Regions from separate parts of the Thermoanaerobacter sp. YS13 genome, predicted to be linked through region 1. Evidence: a T-box and tRNA genes for the amino acid it is inferred to sense, from the RefSeq annotation. Region 1 holds a T-box; the other holds one or more tRNA genes.
What was found. The T-box of region 1 lies ahead of ileS (isoleucine--tRNA ligase). A T-box ahead of a tRNA ligase gene usually reads a tRNA of that ligase, here a tRNA-Ile.

Region 1 (6,799 bases):
TGCCATTTATTATCACTGTATCCACATCTGATGCTTGAGCAGTATAAGCTAAAGCAGAAATTAAGTTGTGGTGTGGATAAAAATGCGGCTTGTCAATATCAACAATCACTATATCCGCTTTTTTTCCCACTTCGATGGAACCTATCTCTTTATCCCACAATAAAGCTTTAGCGCCATTGATTGTCGCCATTTTTAGAGCTTCCAATGCCGGTACAGCAAGAGCATCGTAATTTAACGCCTTATTAATAGTGACAGCAAAATGAATCTCTTCAAACATGTTTAAGTTATTGTTACTGGCTGGGCCATCTGTCCCCAAAGCTACGTTTATTCCTTTTTTTAGCATTTGATCCACCGGAGCAAAACCACTGGCTAACTTGGCATTACTGGTAGGATTGTAAACTGGTGATACCTTCATTTCCTTTAATATTTCAATGTCTTCATCGCTTACATGAACACAATGAGCTGCTATAGTTGGAACATCAAATACTCCTATGTCCTTTAAATGTTTCACAGGAGATTTTCCATGCTTTTGTAAACTTTCTTCTACTTCTTTTTTTGTTTCTGATACATGAATATGAATTCCTGTATTTAACTCTTTAGCTAACTCTACTACTTCCTTTAAATAAGAGGAGCTACAGGTATAAGGTGCATGAGGACCCACCATTACTTTTATTCTTCCCTCCGCTTTATTATGCCAGGTATTATAAAGTTTTCGCGTATCTCTTAACTTTTCCTTATTTATTTCAGCGTCACTTTCTTCTATAATACCCCTTGTCAACACTCCTCTTATCCCTACTTCTTCTGTTGCTTTAGCTACTTCATCCATAAAAAAATACATATCGCAAAAAGTAGTAGTACCAGAATAAATCATCTCTATCATACTCAATAAAGAACCCCAGTAAACGTCTTCTGCTGAAAGTTTAGATTCAACGGGCCAGATATGTTTACTCAACCAATCAAATAACGGCACATCATCTGCATAATTCCTAAATAAAGACATTCCCAAATGAGTATGAGCATTTATAAGACCTGGCATTGCAATTTTTTTTGTTCCATCTATGACTCTGTCAACTTTTATATCCGGATTAATTTCTCCTATGTAAGTTATCGTATCGCCTTCAATATATATATTGGTGTTTTCCATAAGTGGCTGTTCTTCTTTCATAGATAGCAAAGCTACATTTTTTATAAGCAAATTCATAATATCCCTCCTCAAAATAATGTTTAAAAAGGGGAAAAATCCCCTTTTTAAACTTGTGTTTGCTGCTCGATGTGAGAAGCACATCTTGCACAAATAGTTGGATGCTCTTTTATAGTTCCTACTGTTTCACTGTACATCCAGCAGCGTTCGCATTTTTCCCCCGGTGCATGGGTTACCACAATCTTCAAATTATAATCTTCACTTTCATAAGCATTTTGAGGAACATGTTCTTCTGGTTCGTGAAGTACCACTTTTGAAACTATGAACACATATTCGAGGTCATTAAAGCCTTTAAAGAAATCATAAAGCTCTTGAGATGGATATATATCCACTTGTGCCTCTAAAGAATGACCTATCTTTTTGTCAGTTCTCGCTATTTCAAGAGCTTTAGAAATATCTTTTCTTATGTCAAAAAGTTTTTCCCATTTTTCTATTATATAAGGATTATTGTATTTTTCTTGGACCTCTGGCCAATCAGCTAACTGAACACTTTCAAAATTATTTTGACTGTCGTGCTTCATATATGACCATATTTCTTCTGAAGTAAATGTAAGCACTGGTGCTATCAACCTTACAAGAGTGTCTAAAATAATGTAAAGTGTCGTTTGAGCCGCTCTTCTCTCTTTAGAAGTAGCAGGATAAGTGTACAATCTGTCTTTTAAAATGTCCAGGTAAAGGCTACTCATATCTACTACACAGAAGGTATGAACCAGATGGAGAAAATCGTAATACTCATATTTATCAAAAGCCTCTGTAAGCTCTTCAACTACTCTGTTAAGCCTAAATAAAGCCCATTTATCTATCTCTAAAAGCTCTTCGTAAGGGAGCATATCCTTATCAGGGTCAAAGTCATAAAGATTGCTTAACAAGAACTTACTAGTGTTACGTATTTTTCTGTACGCTTCTGTCATCTGTTTTAAAATCTCTTGTGAAATTCTCATATCTGAAGTAAAGTCAGCAGAAACAGCCCAAAGCCTCAAAATATCCGCTCCATATTCTTTTATAACGTCTGCTGGGTCAATACCATTCCCTAAAGATTTTGACATTTTCCTTCCTTCACCGTCTACAACAAATCCGTGGGTCAATACGTTTCTATAAGGTGCTTTTCCACGTGTTGCCACAGATGTCAAAAGAGAAGACTGGAACCATCCTCTGTGTTGGTCTGAACCTTCTAAATAAAGCTCTGCAGGCCACTTTAGGTCAGGATGAGTTTGCAGCACAGCTGCATGGCTGGAGCCTGAATCAAACCACACATCCATTATATCTGTCTCTTTCCTAAACTTTGTAGAACCGCATTCGCAAGTAATCCCTTTTGGCAATATCTCTTCAGCTGACATTTCAAACCATGCATCTGAACCCTTTTGCCTGAAGATCTCTTTAACTGCATTTATTGTATCATCGTTTATAAGCGGTTTCCCACACTTTTCACAGTAGAATATAGGAATTGGCACACCCCATACCCTTTGCCTTGAAATACACCAGTCTCGTCTATCTCTTACCATGTTAGTTATGCGCTCTTCGCCCCATGAAGGATACCAATTAACTTCTTTAATAGCTTTTAGTGCCTCTTCTCTAAATCCTTCCACAGAAGCAAACCACTGTTCTGTCGCCCTAAATATTATTGGACTTTTACATCTCCAACAGTGAGGATATGAGTGGGTAATACGGGTTTCTGCTACTAACGCATTAGCTTTTTTCAAGTCTTCCTTTATGACCTTGTTAGCCTCTTCATAATACAGACCAGCATATCCTGGCGCTTTATCTGTAAAATATCCCTTATTATCTATTGGATTTAAAACATCAAGACCATATTCTTGCCCAACTAAAAAGTCTTCTTCACCATGGCCGGGAGCAGTATGAACACATCCAGTACCAGCTTCTAAAGTTACATGTTCACCCAAGATTATTAAAGAATCTCTGTCATATAAAGGATGGGTAGCCTTCATGCCCTCCAAATCTTTTCCTTTAAATACAGCAATTATTTCATAATCTGAAAGGTTAGCTTCTTTCTTTACAGTATCTAACATATCTTTTGCCATTATATATACTTCGTCTCCAAACTTTGCAAGCGCATAATCAAACTCTGGATTTAAAGCAATTGCAAGGTTAGCTGGAATAGTCCATGTAGTAGTTGTCCATATTACAAAATACACATTATTAAGATTCTCAACAATTCCCTTGAATTTCCCCAAATCATCTTTAACTCTAAATTTTACATAAATAGAATCAGAGGTTTCATCAAAGTATTCAATTTCTGCTTCTGCTAAAGCAGTCTCACAGCTGGGGCACCAATATACAGGCTTTAGACCTTTATAGATATAGCCTTTCTTAGCCATTTCACCAAAAACTTCTATCTGTTTAGCTTCATACTCCGGATTCAAGGTAAGATAAGGATTATCCCAATCTCCCCTTACTCCCAATCTTTTGAATTGAGCTTTTTGCTTTTCAATCTGAGAAAAAGCAAAATCCCTACACACTTTTCTAAATTCTGTAGGACTTACTTCATGCCTTTTTATACCTAAAGTTTTTATAGCTTGCTGTTCAATAGGAAGACCGTGTGTATCCCATCCTGGCACATAAGGAGCATCATAACCCCTCATTGTTTTGTATTTAACTATAATATCTTTTAATACCTTATTCATAGCAGTTCCAATGTGTATATCTCCATTAGCATAAGGCGGACCATCGTGTAAAATATATTTTTCCTTGCCTTTATTTTTTTCCAATGTTTTATGATAAATATCCATTTCTTCCCATCTTTTTAATATCTCTGGCTCTCGTGTTGGCAAATTAGCCTTCATAGGAAAATCTGTCCTCGGCAAATTAAGTGTCTTGTTGTAATCCACTGAACATTACCTCCTCTTCAAATATTATCTTTCAAACTAAAAATAAAACTTCTCGTCAGGGACGAGAAGTTCGCGGTACCACCCTACTTATTAAGACAAAGAAAAACTTCGCCTTAATCTCTCATTTAAGATAACGGGAAATCCGGCACAGCTTACTGTAGTTCAGCCTGCAGCTCCGAGGTGATTTTCAGTAGAAACGAACTTATTGGCTCGCACCTACCGCCAACTCTCTGAAAGTTGCTTCTACTTACTCGTCCTCATCATAGCTTTTAACAATATTTTTTACACAATTATATAATACTACAAGTTTTTCGTCAATAGTATGCATATCTCATGCAGTCAGAGCAGATTTCACTTTTACACCAGGCAGACTTCCAAGTTTACCAGTAAGAGCCCCTATTTCATCCGTTGTACCATCAACTATTAAAGCGATAACCGATACTCCCCTATCTTTATAGGGTATACCCATTCTTCCTACAATAATGTGGCCGTACTCACTCAATATGTGATTTACCCTATCCGCCACATTTTCTCTATTTTTAATCAATATTCCAACAACCCCTAATCTATTCTGCATCCTTCTCCTCATCCTCATCTGGAATCAATTCTTTCTCATCTATTGAAAGTATTGATTCCAACTGGGCTTCTAAAAGAGATTTAAATTTCGCTTTAAAAACATTTAATTGCTTGCGATATCTTTCTAACTCCATTCTTATTCTCACAACTTCTTGATTTGCCTTCTCTAATATTTTTTCTGCATTTTGTTGTGCATTTTGTATGATAAGTTGAGCTTCTTTTTCTGCATTTCTTTTCAATTCCTCTGCAGTATTTTGAGCAACAATCAAAGTATTGTTTAAAGTATTCTCCATATTTATGTAGCTTTGAAGTTTTTCATTCATTATATTAATTCTATCTTTTAACTCCGCATTTTCTTTGTATAACATTTCATAGTCTTCCATAATTTTATCCAAAAACTCGTCCACTTCCTCTTCATTATAACCCCTAAAAGACCGCCTAAATTCTTTATTATGTATATCCATAGGCGTCAGCATAATATTACCTCCTTTTCTTTTGTAACATTATATAAACCTTAGAATATGTACAGAAACGCGACCTTTTTTTGTATTACCTCTCACTTCTTCTAATTTAATTCTTCCAAAACCACGTAAAGAAATTACATCCTCCTCTTTTACTTCTGAAGAAGGGTCTTCTGTATACTCCCAATTTATTTGAAGAAGACCGGACTTTATAAATTCTGAAGCCTTCGTCCTTGATATGCCAAAACCTGCAGCTGCTACACTGTCAACCCGTAGTGAGGCTACGGTAGAAAAAATGTCCTTGTACTTTATTTCAGGTTCCAACACATCTTTCAAGTCAATTGAATTAACTCTTACCTTCTCTTTCCCGACTTTAAAAAGGTTCATAAGTACATAACTTCCCACATCTTTATGTAACAATATATCACATTTATCCTCTTTTACAATTATATCGCCTATTTTTTGTCTTTTTATCCCCAACCCTAAAAGTGAACCCAACACATCTCTATGAGATAGCTTAGAAAAATTGCCTTCAATTCTTACAGCGCAAATAGGGGTATCTTCCGGCTGTAAAAAATCGGGATAAATAATTGCTATCTTTCTTTCTGCTAAAGAATATCCCCCATCTAGATTATAGTTTATATCTTGCTGTCGATACTTTAATATAGTTTTTTCAAAAATTTTTTGTTCAGAGAGGCTTAAAAAGTCTGTATATTTTTCTCTTTTAGATTTTAAAACACCTTTAATTATGTCTTCAAATCGGGATACAGTAAATTCTTTGTCCATCATATATACCTCATCAGTAATAATACTAATTTAAAAACTAAAGGACGAACTAAATACTGAATCACCAAAATCGCCAAAACTGGCGAAAAATCTATCATTAAATTTCTTCCAATAGAAGACCTAAATTGTAATGCCCTAAAAGGCTCAAGTATTGGTTCTGTCGTTACGATCACAAAGCGAGAAAGTGGATTTGACATATTTTCCATTCGTAACAAAGATAAAATAACCCTTATCAATATAAGCCAATTTATAACTTCAAAAAAATAATCTAATGCTGTTAAAATTGCAAAATTTACAGGCAAAATCATTTCCTCCTTATCAATTTAGATTGTATAAAGAATTTACTTCATCCTTTATATCCCCTGTAATATCAAAATTCTCAGGCGCAATTAAAAATATATAGCTAGATATCTTCTTTATCTCTCCATTAAGAGCATAGGCTGCACCGCTTAAAAAATCCACTACTCTTTGAGCTTCATTTTTGTCCATCTTTTGTAAATCAACAATCACCGGTTTTTTATTTTTTAACTCATTGCATATATTCATCACTTGTTCAAACTTTTCTGGCTTTAAAATCAAAACTTTTACTTGGGGCTGTGTATGAATATTGACAATTTTAGGCTTTCTATCATAAGGTATGACAGGTTGTAAAGAGTCTACTTCTTCTTTCTCTTCTTCTGGCTCATCGATACCAAAGAAACTCATTAATTTATCAATCACTTTTGAAGACATTAATTATCCCTCCACATTATATTGTCTTTGCCCAAAAATGGAAGTGCCAATTCTAACAATATTCGCCCCTTCTTCAACTGCTACCCAATAGTCATTGGACATGCCCATTGACAAAAATTCTACTTGTACATTATGTTGCTTAATTTCTTTTAGCTCTTCAAATAGCTCTTTCATCTTCCTAAAATAGGGTCTTACCT
Region 2 (6,799 bases), 160 kb from region 1:
ATTAGAGGTATCTCAGATTGCAAGAACAATTGCGAGAGCCTTGAGGTTAAACGAAGATTTGACAGAAGCTATTGCTTTAGGTCATGATTTAGGACATACTCCTTTTGGCCATTCTGGTGAAGAGGTTTTGAATAGACTTTTAAAAGATGGTTTTAGACATAATGAACAAAGCATTAGAGTGGTTGAGGTTTTGGAAAAGGATGGAGAGGGTCTTAATTTAACTTGGGAAGTTAAGGATGGCATTTGTAACCATTCTACTTCAGGAAAGCCTCAGACATTAGAAGGGCAAGTAGTACAAATTTCTGATAAGATAGCTTATATTAACCATGATATTGATGATGCAATAAGAGGGAAAGTTTTAAATCCCGAAGATTTACCTAAAGATTTAATAGCAATCTTAGGTGATAAGCACAGTAAAAGAATAAATACAATGGTAAAAGATGTTATAAATAATAGTTTTGGAAAGCCGAAAGTTTCAATGAGCAAAGAGATTTATGAGGCTACTTATAGTTTAAGATATTTTTTGTTCGAAAAAGTTTATATTGGATCAAGAGCTAAAAAAGATGAGGAAAAAGCAAAAAGAATAGTAGAACAGTTGTTTTATTACTTTTATGACAATATTGACAAGATGCCTCAAGAATTTATAAAACTTGCTGAGATTTATGGAAGAGAAAGAGCTGTTGCTGATTATATTGCTGGTATGACAGACAAATATGCTATTTTAAAATACAAAGAGATTTTTTTACCCAGTCCCTGGTTTGAGTAAAATATTTTTTGATTTTAATAAAAATTTAATTAACAACAGAAGGATTTTTGAATCTTTTGTCGAATATATATTGGTCGTCACTAATAAATTAATTTGTAAAGAGGAATTTAACAATTTTTGTCGAATAGAATAATCAGGTGATATTGATGGCTTACTCAAAAGAAATGATTGAAAGAGTGATTGAAGCAAATGACATAATAGATGTTATATCAGAGTATGTAGAACTAAAAAAAGCGGGAAAAGAATTTAAAGGTCTGTGTCCTTTTCATAGAGAAAAAACTCCATCTTTTATGGTGAGTCAAGAAAAACAGGTTTATCACTGCTTTGGCTGTAATGCTAGTGGAAATGTTGTTACTTTTATAATGGATATTGAGAATTTGACTTTTAAAGAAGCAATTGAATTTTTAGCAGATAGAGTGGGAATAACTCTTGAAGAAATTGAGTTGACAGAAAAGGAGTACCAAAAAAAGAAACTTATTGACGAAATATACAAAATAAATAAATTAGCAGCTATGTATTTTTATAATAAGCTTTTTTCTGAAGAAGGTAGACAGGCCTTAGTTTATATAAGAAAAAGAGGTTTGACAGAAGCAACGATTAAAAAATTTGGAATAGGTTATTCCCCACCTCAAGGAAATGGACTTTTAAATTTTTTAAAGGAAAAAGGCTATACAGAAAGTTTTTTGGTAAAGGCAGGACTTTTGTCTCAAAAAAATAACCGCTATTATGACAGATTTAGAAATAGAATGATGTTTCCTATAATAGATGTAAAGGGTAATATTATAGGTTTTGGAGGACGCTCTATTGACGATAGTTTGCCTAAATATTTGAACACTCCGGAGACGGAAGTCTTTAAAAAAGGGAAAAACCTATTTGCAATAAATTTCGCTAAAAAAACTCAACAAGATAAATTTATAATTGTAGAAGGATATATGGATGCTATTTCCTTACATCAGGCTGGAATAGATTGTGCTGTAGCATCTTTAGGGACTGCTTTGACAGAGGACCAAGCAAGACTCATAAAAAGGTATAAAAGAAATGTTGTAATTGCTTATGATGCTGATGAAGCTGGTATTAGTGCCGCATTAAGGGGACTTGACATTCTTGATGAATTGAATTTAAATATAAAAGTATTAACTATACCTCATGGGAAAGACCCTGATGAGTTTATAAAAAAGAAAGGAGTAGAGGCATTTAATCAATTAATAGAAAATGCCGATAGTTTAATTGAGTTTAAAGCAAAAGTATATAGAAAAAATCTTGACCTTGATAATCCTCAAGATAGAATAATATATGTTAAAAAAATTGCAAAAGATATTGCAAAACTTTCTGATGAAGTGAAAAGAGAAGTTTATATTTCTTCAGTAGCTAAAGTTGCTCAAATACCTGAGAATGCAGTGAGAACAGAGGTTGGTCGTTTTGTCAATAGGGAAATCGAAAAAAAATCAAAAAAATATGTATATAGCTGGTAATATAAGGCATAATATATACAGTAGTAGTAAAATATCGCCAGAAAAATACTTAATTGCATTGCTCTTGTATGATAATAATCTTTATAAAAAAGTGAAAGAAACAATTACCGCCGATATGCTTGAGAATGTTAAATTAAGGCCAATTTTTGAAGAAATAATGTCAAGGTTAGAAGATGGAAACAAAACTCAAATAAATGATATTGTTTATTTATTACAAGAGGAAAATCTTATATCTGATTTTAACGATATTATTAAAGCTTTTTACGAGAGTGAAAATATTACTGAGCAAGCTATTGATGATATTATAAACAAGATTCTCATTAACAGCTTGGCGGTTAAAAGAGAGAGCATCAAAAGAGCTATAAATGAGGCTCATATGGTGGGGGATATAGAGAAAGAAAGGCAACTTTTAATAGAATTACAAAATTGTGAAAAGGAGATGCTAAAGATAAAAAATGGCTAAAAAGAAAGAAACCCATAGGGAGGGGAAACCTATGAACAACGAAGAATTATCTAAAGAAGCAATTACAGAACTTATCAATAAAGGGAAAAAAACTGGGATGCTCACCTACAATGAGATAATGGATTCCTTAGAAGATATTGATTTAAATCCCGACCAAATTGAGAAAGTATATGATGCTTTTGAAGATATGGGAATTGAAATTGTTGGGGAAGAACCTCGTCAGGAAGAAATAACTGAAGAAGATTTAGACTTAGACCTTTCTCTTCCTGAAGGAATCAGTATAGATGACCCTGTTAGAATGTATTTGAAAGAGATAGGCAAGATTCCTCTTCTAACTCCGGAAGAAGAGATTGAATTAGCAAAAAGAATCGAACAAGGAGACGAAGAAGCTAAAAAAAGACTTATAGAAGCTAATTTAAGATTGGTTGTAAGCATAGCAAAGAGATATGTAGGAAGAGGAATGCTTTTCTTAGATTTGATACAAGAGGGAAATTTAGGATTACTCAAAGCAGTTGAAAAATTTGACTATAGAAAAGGTTACAAATTCAGTACTTATGCCACATGGTGGATAAGACAAGCTATCACAAGAGCTATTGCAGACCAGGCAAGAACCATAAGAATCCCTGTACACATGGTAGAAACTATAAATAAATTGATAAGAGTTCAAAGGCAATTGCTGCAGGAATTAGGTCGCGAACCTACCGCTGAAGAATTGGCAAAAGAGATGGGTATGCCAGAAGAAAAAGTAAGAGAGATAATGAAAATAGCCCAGGAACCTGTATCTTTAGAAACCCCTATTGGAGAAGAGGAAGACAGCCACTTAGGAGATTTTATACCTGACGAAGATGCACCAGCTCCAGCAGAAGCTGCGGCTTATACAATGCTAAAAGAACAGTTGATGGATGTTCTTGATACTCTAACGCCAAGGGAAGAGAAAGTACTAAGACTTAGATTTGGTCTTGATGACGGCCGAGCAAGAACATTAGAGGAAGTAGGAAAAGAATTTAATGTTACAAGAGAACGCATAAGACAAATTGAGGCAAAAGCATTAAGAAAATTGAGGCATCCCAGCAGGAGCAAAAAATTAAAAGATTTCCTTGATTAAATAAGCTTCTTGACAAGAGGACAAAAATCTGTATAATTATTATTGTATTCCTCAGTAGCTCAAGGGTAGAGCAACCGGCTGTTAACCGGTAGGTTGTAGGTTCGAATCCTACCTGAGGAGCCACTTTTTGGGCCTTTAGCTCAGCTGGCAGAGCGGTCGGCTCATAACCGATTGGTCCGGGGTTCAAATCCCTGAAGGCCCACCATTGAGAGAAAAAGCATTTAGCTTTAAATGCTTTTTTATTTTTTATACTTTTAGGAGGATTACATGAAACTTACAGAGCGATTAAGGAAAATTGCTGAATACATTCCTCATGGGTCAAAAGTTGCAGACATCGGGACTGATCATGGGTTTATTCCTGTTTACCTTATCGAAAACAAAATATCTACCTATGTTGTTGCTTCAGATTTAAATAAAGGTTCATTAAGTAAAGCTGTAAAAGAAGTTGAGAAGCGAAATTTGCAATCTTTGATAGACACAAGGTTAGGGAATGGTCTTAATGTTTTATCGCCAGGGGAAGTAGACATAGTTGTCATTGCAGGTATGGGAGGAATTTCAATTACAAAAATACTAGATGAGGGAAAAAATATTGCAAAAACTATCAAAAAATTTATATTTCAACCTATGAGAGATTCAGCAGACTTGAGGAAATACTTAATAGAAAATGGATACAAAATTTCTGATGAGGAATTAGTTAAGGAAAATCAAAAATATTATGAAATAATAGTAGCAGAACATGGTAGACAAAAAGTCAAAAATCACATATATTATGAAGTAGGGGAAAAACTCTTACAAAAAAGACATCCACTACTAGAAGAATTCTTACAATATAAAATCGACAAAATGAAGAAAATCATAAGTAAACTTCCAGAGTCCAATGAAAAGCGTAAGCAATTAGAGGAAAAAGTAAAGAAATTCGAGGTGTTGATAAATGGGCTTGAAATGCCAAGTAATAGCTTCCATAATGGATAAACTTGCACCGCGTAAATTTGCTGAAGAGTGGGATAACGTGGGATTGTTAATAGGAGATGGTTCTAAAGATGTTTCAAAAGTTTTAGTAGCTTTGGATGCTACTTCTGAAGTAGTTAAGGAAGCAATTGACAAAAGAGTAGATATGATTGTAACTCATCACCCGTTAGTTTTTAAGCCAATAAAAAATGTCAGGGCTGATAATCCAGTGGGCTCCTTGTTAATACAACTTATTAAAAATGATATTTCCCTTTATGCAGCACATACTTCTTTTGATATAGCTCCAAATGGTATGAATGATATTTTATGCAATATCCTAGGAATATACGATAGGGAAGTTTTGGCTGTCACTTATTCCGAAGGATATAAAAAAATTGCAGTTTATGTGCCGCAAGGATATGAAGAAGTGGTAAAAAATGCCATGTGTAGTGCGGGCGCTGGTTTCATTGGGAATTATAGTGATGCTACTTTTCAGGTGCGAGGCATTGGAACTTATAGACCTTTAGAAGGAACAAACCCATTTATTGGTGAAATAGGGAAACTAGAAAAGACAGAAGAAGTAAAGATAGAAACTATAGTACCTCTGAGATATTTAGAAAAAGTGGTAACTGCAATGCTGAATGTTCATCCCTATGAAGAGGTTGCTTATGATATTTATTCTTTGGAAAATGTTAAAGAAGAATATGGGCTTGGAAGAATTGGAATTATTTCAGAAACTACTTTGCAAGAATTAGCTTTACAAGTAAAAACAAAACTTAAAATTAATAATTTAAGAGTGGTAGGAGACCTAAATAAAAAGATTAGAAAAGTGGCTGTATGTGGTGGAAGCGGTGCAAGTCTTATTCACAAAGCTGTTTCTAAAGGAGCGGATGTTTTAATAACAGCAGACATTGGCTATCACGATGCGGTAGAAGCCCAACACCTCGGATTGGCTTTAATTGATGCTGGACATTTTAGTACGGAGAATATTGCAGTCAGGTTTATTGCAGAATATATAATTGATGAAACTCAGGAACAGGGACACGAAATAGAAGTATTAGTTAGTGAAAGTCAAAAAGATCCTTTTATATATCTATAATTAGGTTGACAGAAATAAATATATATGATAATATATACTCGGTTGATGTTAAGAAATATATATGAAATAACGCATGTGAGTAAGTCGGATGGCCGCGTGCAAAATTGCACCTGCAATTTTGCACGAGGAAAGTCCGAGCTCCACAGGGCAGGGTGCCGGGTAACACCCGGTGGAGGCGACTCCAAGGAAAGTGCAACAGAGATATACCGCCTAGCACTCAACTTGTGAGTGCCAGGTAAGGGTGGAAAGGTGAGGTAAGAGCTCACCAGGGACCAGGCGACTGGTCTGCTCTGCAAACCCCACCTGGAGCAAGGCGAATAGGAGGGAGTAGGTGGCCCGCCGTTTCCCTCGGGTTATGCTGCTAGAAGTGTCAGGCGACTGACACCCTAGATAGATGGCCATCCTCGACAGAACTCGGCTTATAGACTTGCTCACATGGATTTAAAATACCATGATTCTGTGGTATTTTTTATTTATGCAAAATTTAAAAATTGTTTGGTCCATAAATTTTTGTTTGATTTAAAAGTTGTTTTTTGCTAATATTATATATGGGCAAAACTATTATAGAAGGAGAGATTCAGATGAGCATACATATTGGGGCTAAAGAAAACGAAATCGCTCAAACAGTGTTATTGCCAGGAGATCCTTTAAGGGCTAAATACATAGCAGAAAATTTTCTTGAAGATGTAAAATGTTACAATGAAGTTAGAGGAATGTATGGTTTTACAGGGCATTATAAAGGGAAAAGAGTATCAGTTCAAGGTACAGGCATGGGAGTACCTTCCTTATCTATTTATGTAAATGAGCTTATAACCAGTTACAACGTGAAAAATCTCATAAGAATAGGTACTTGTGGTTCTTTGCAACCAGATATCGAACTCAGAGATATAGTAATTGCCATGAGTTCTTCAACAGACTCTGCAATAAATAAGATTAGATTTAATGG

Region 2: it has a tRNA-Ile gene. The T-box ahead of ileS (isoleucine--tRNA ligase) is inferred to sense a tRNA for this amino acid. The anticodon was not compared.

What each region holds. Positions count from the first base shown of each region.
Region 1 is NZ_JOOI01000001.1:778,686-785,484, forward strand. Features, by position in the region: gene THYS13_RS04035 (amidohydrolase) at 1-1,201, opposite strand, end outside; gene ileS (isoleucine--tRNA ligase) at 1,249-4,047, opposite strand; T-box leader at 4,102-4,320, opposite strand; gene THYS13_RS04045 (TM1266 family iron-only hydrogenase system putative regulator) at 4,379-4,624, opposite strand; gene THYS13_RS04050 (DivIVA domain-containing protein) at 4,614-5,099, opposite strand; gene THYS13_RS04055 (RNA-binding protein) at 5,127-5,873, opposite strand; gene THYS13_RS04060 (YggT family protein) at 5,870-6,172, opposite strand; gene THYS13_RS04065 (cell division protein SepF) at 6,189-6,602, opposite strand; gene THYS13_RS04070 (YggS family pyridoxal phosphate-dependent enzyme) at 6,606-6,799, opposite strand, start outside.
Region 2 is NZ_JOOI01000001.1:938,113-944,911, reverse strand. Features, by position in the region: gene THYS13_RS04910 (deoxyguanosinetriphosphate triphosphohydrolase) at 1-766, shown strand, start outside; partial or broken gene dnaG (DNA primase) at 913-2,701, shown strand; gene rpoD (RNA polymerase sigma factor RpoD) at 2,733-3,806, shown strand; tRNA gene THYS13_RS04895 (tRNA-Asn) at 3,855-3,929, shown strand; tRNA gene THYS13_RS04890 (tRNA-Ile) at 3,936-4,011, shown strand; gene THYS13_RS04885 (class I SAM-dependent methyltransferase) at 4,074-4,778, shown strand; gene THYS13_RS04880 (Nif3-like dinuclear metal center hexameric protein) at 4,738-5,853, shown strand; RNA gene rnpB (RNase P RNA component class A) at 5,930-6,291, shown strand; gene deoD (purine-nucleoside phosphorylase) at 6,435-6,799, shown strand, end outside.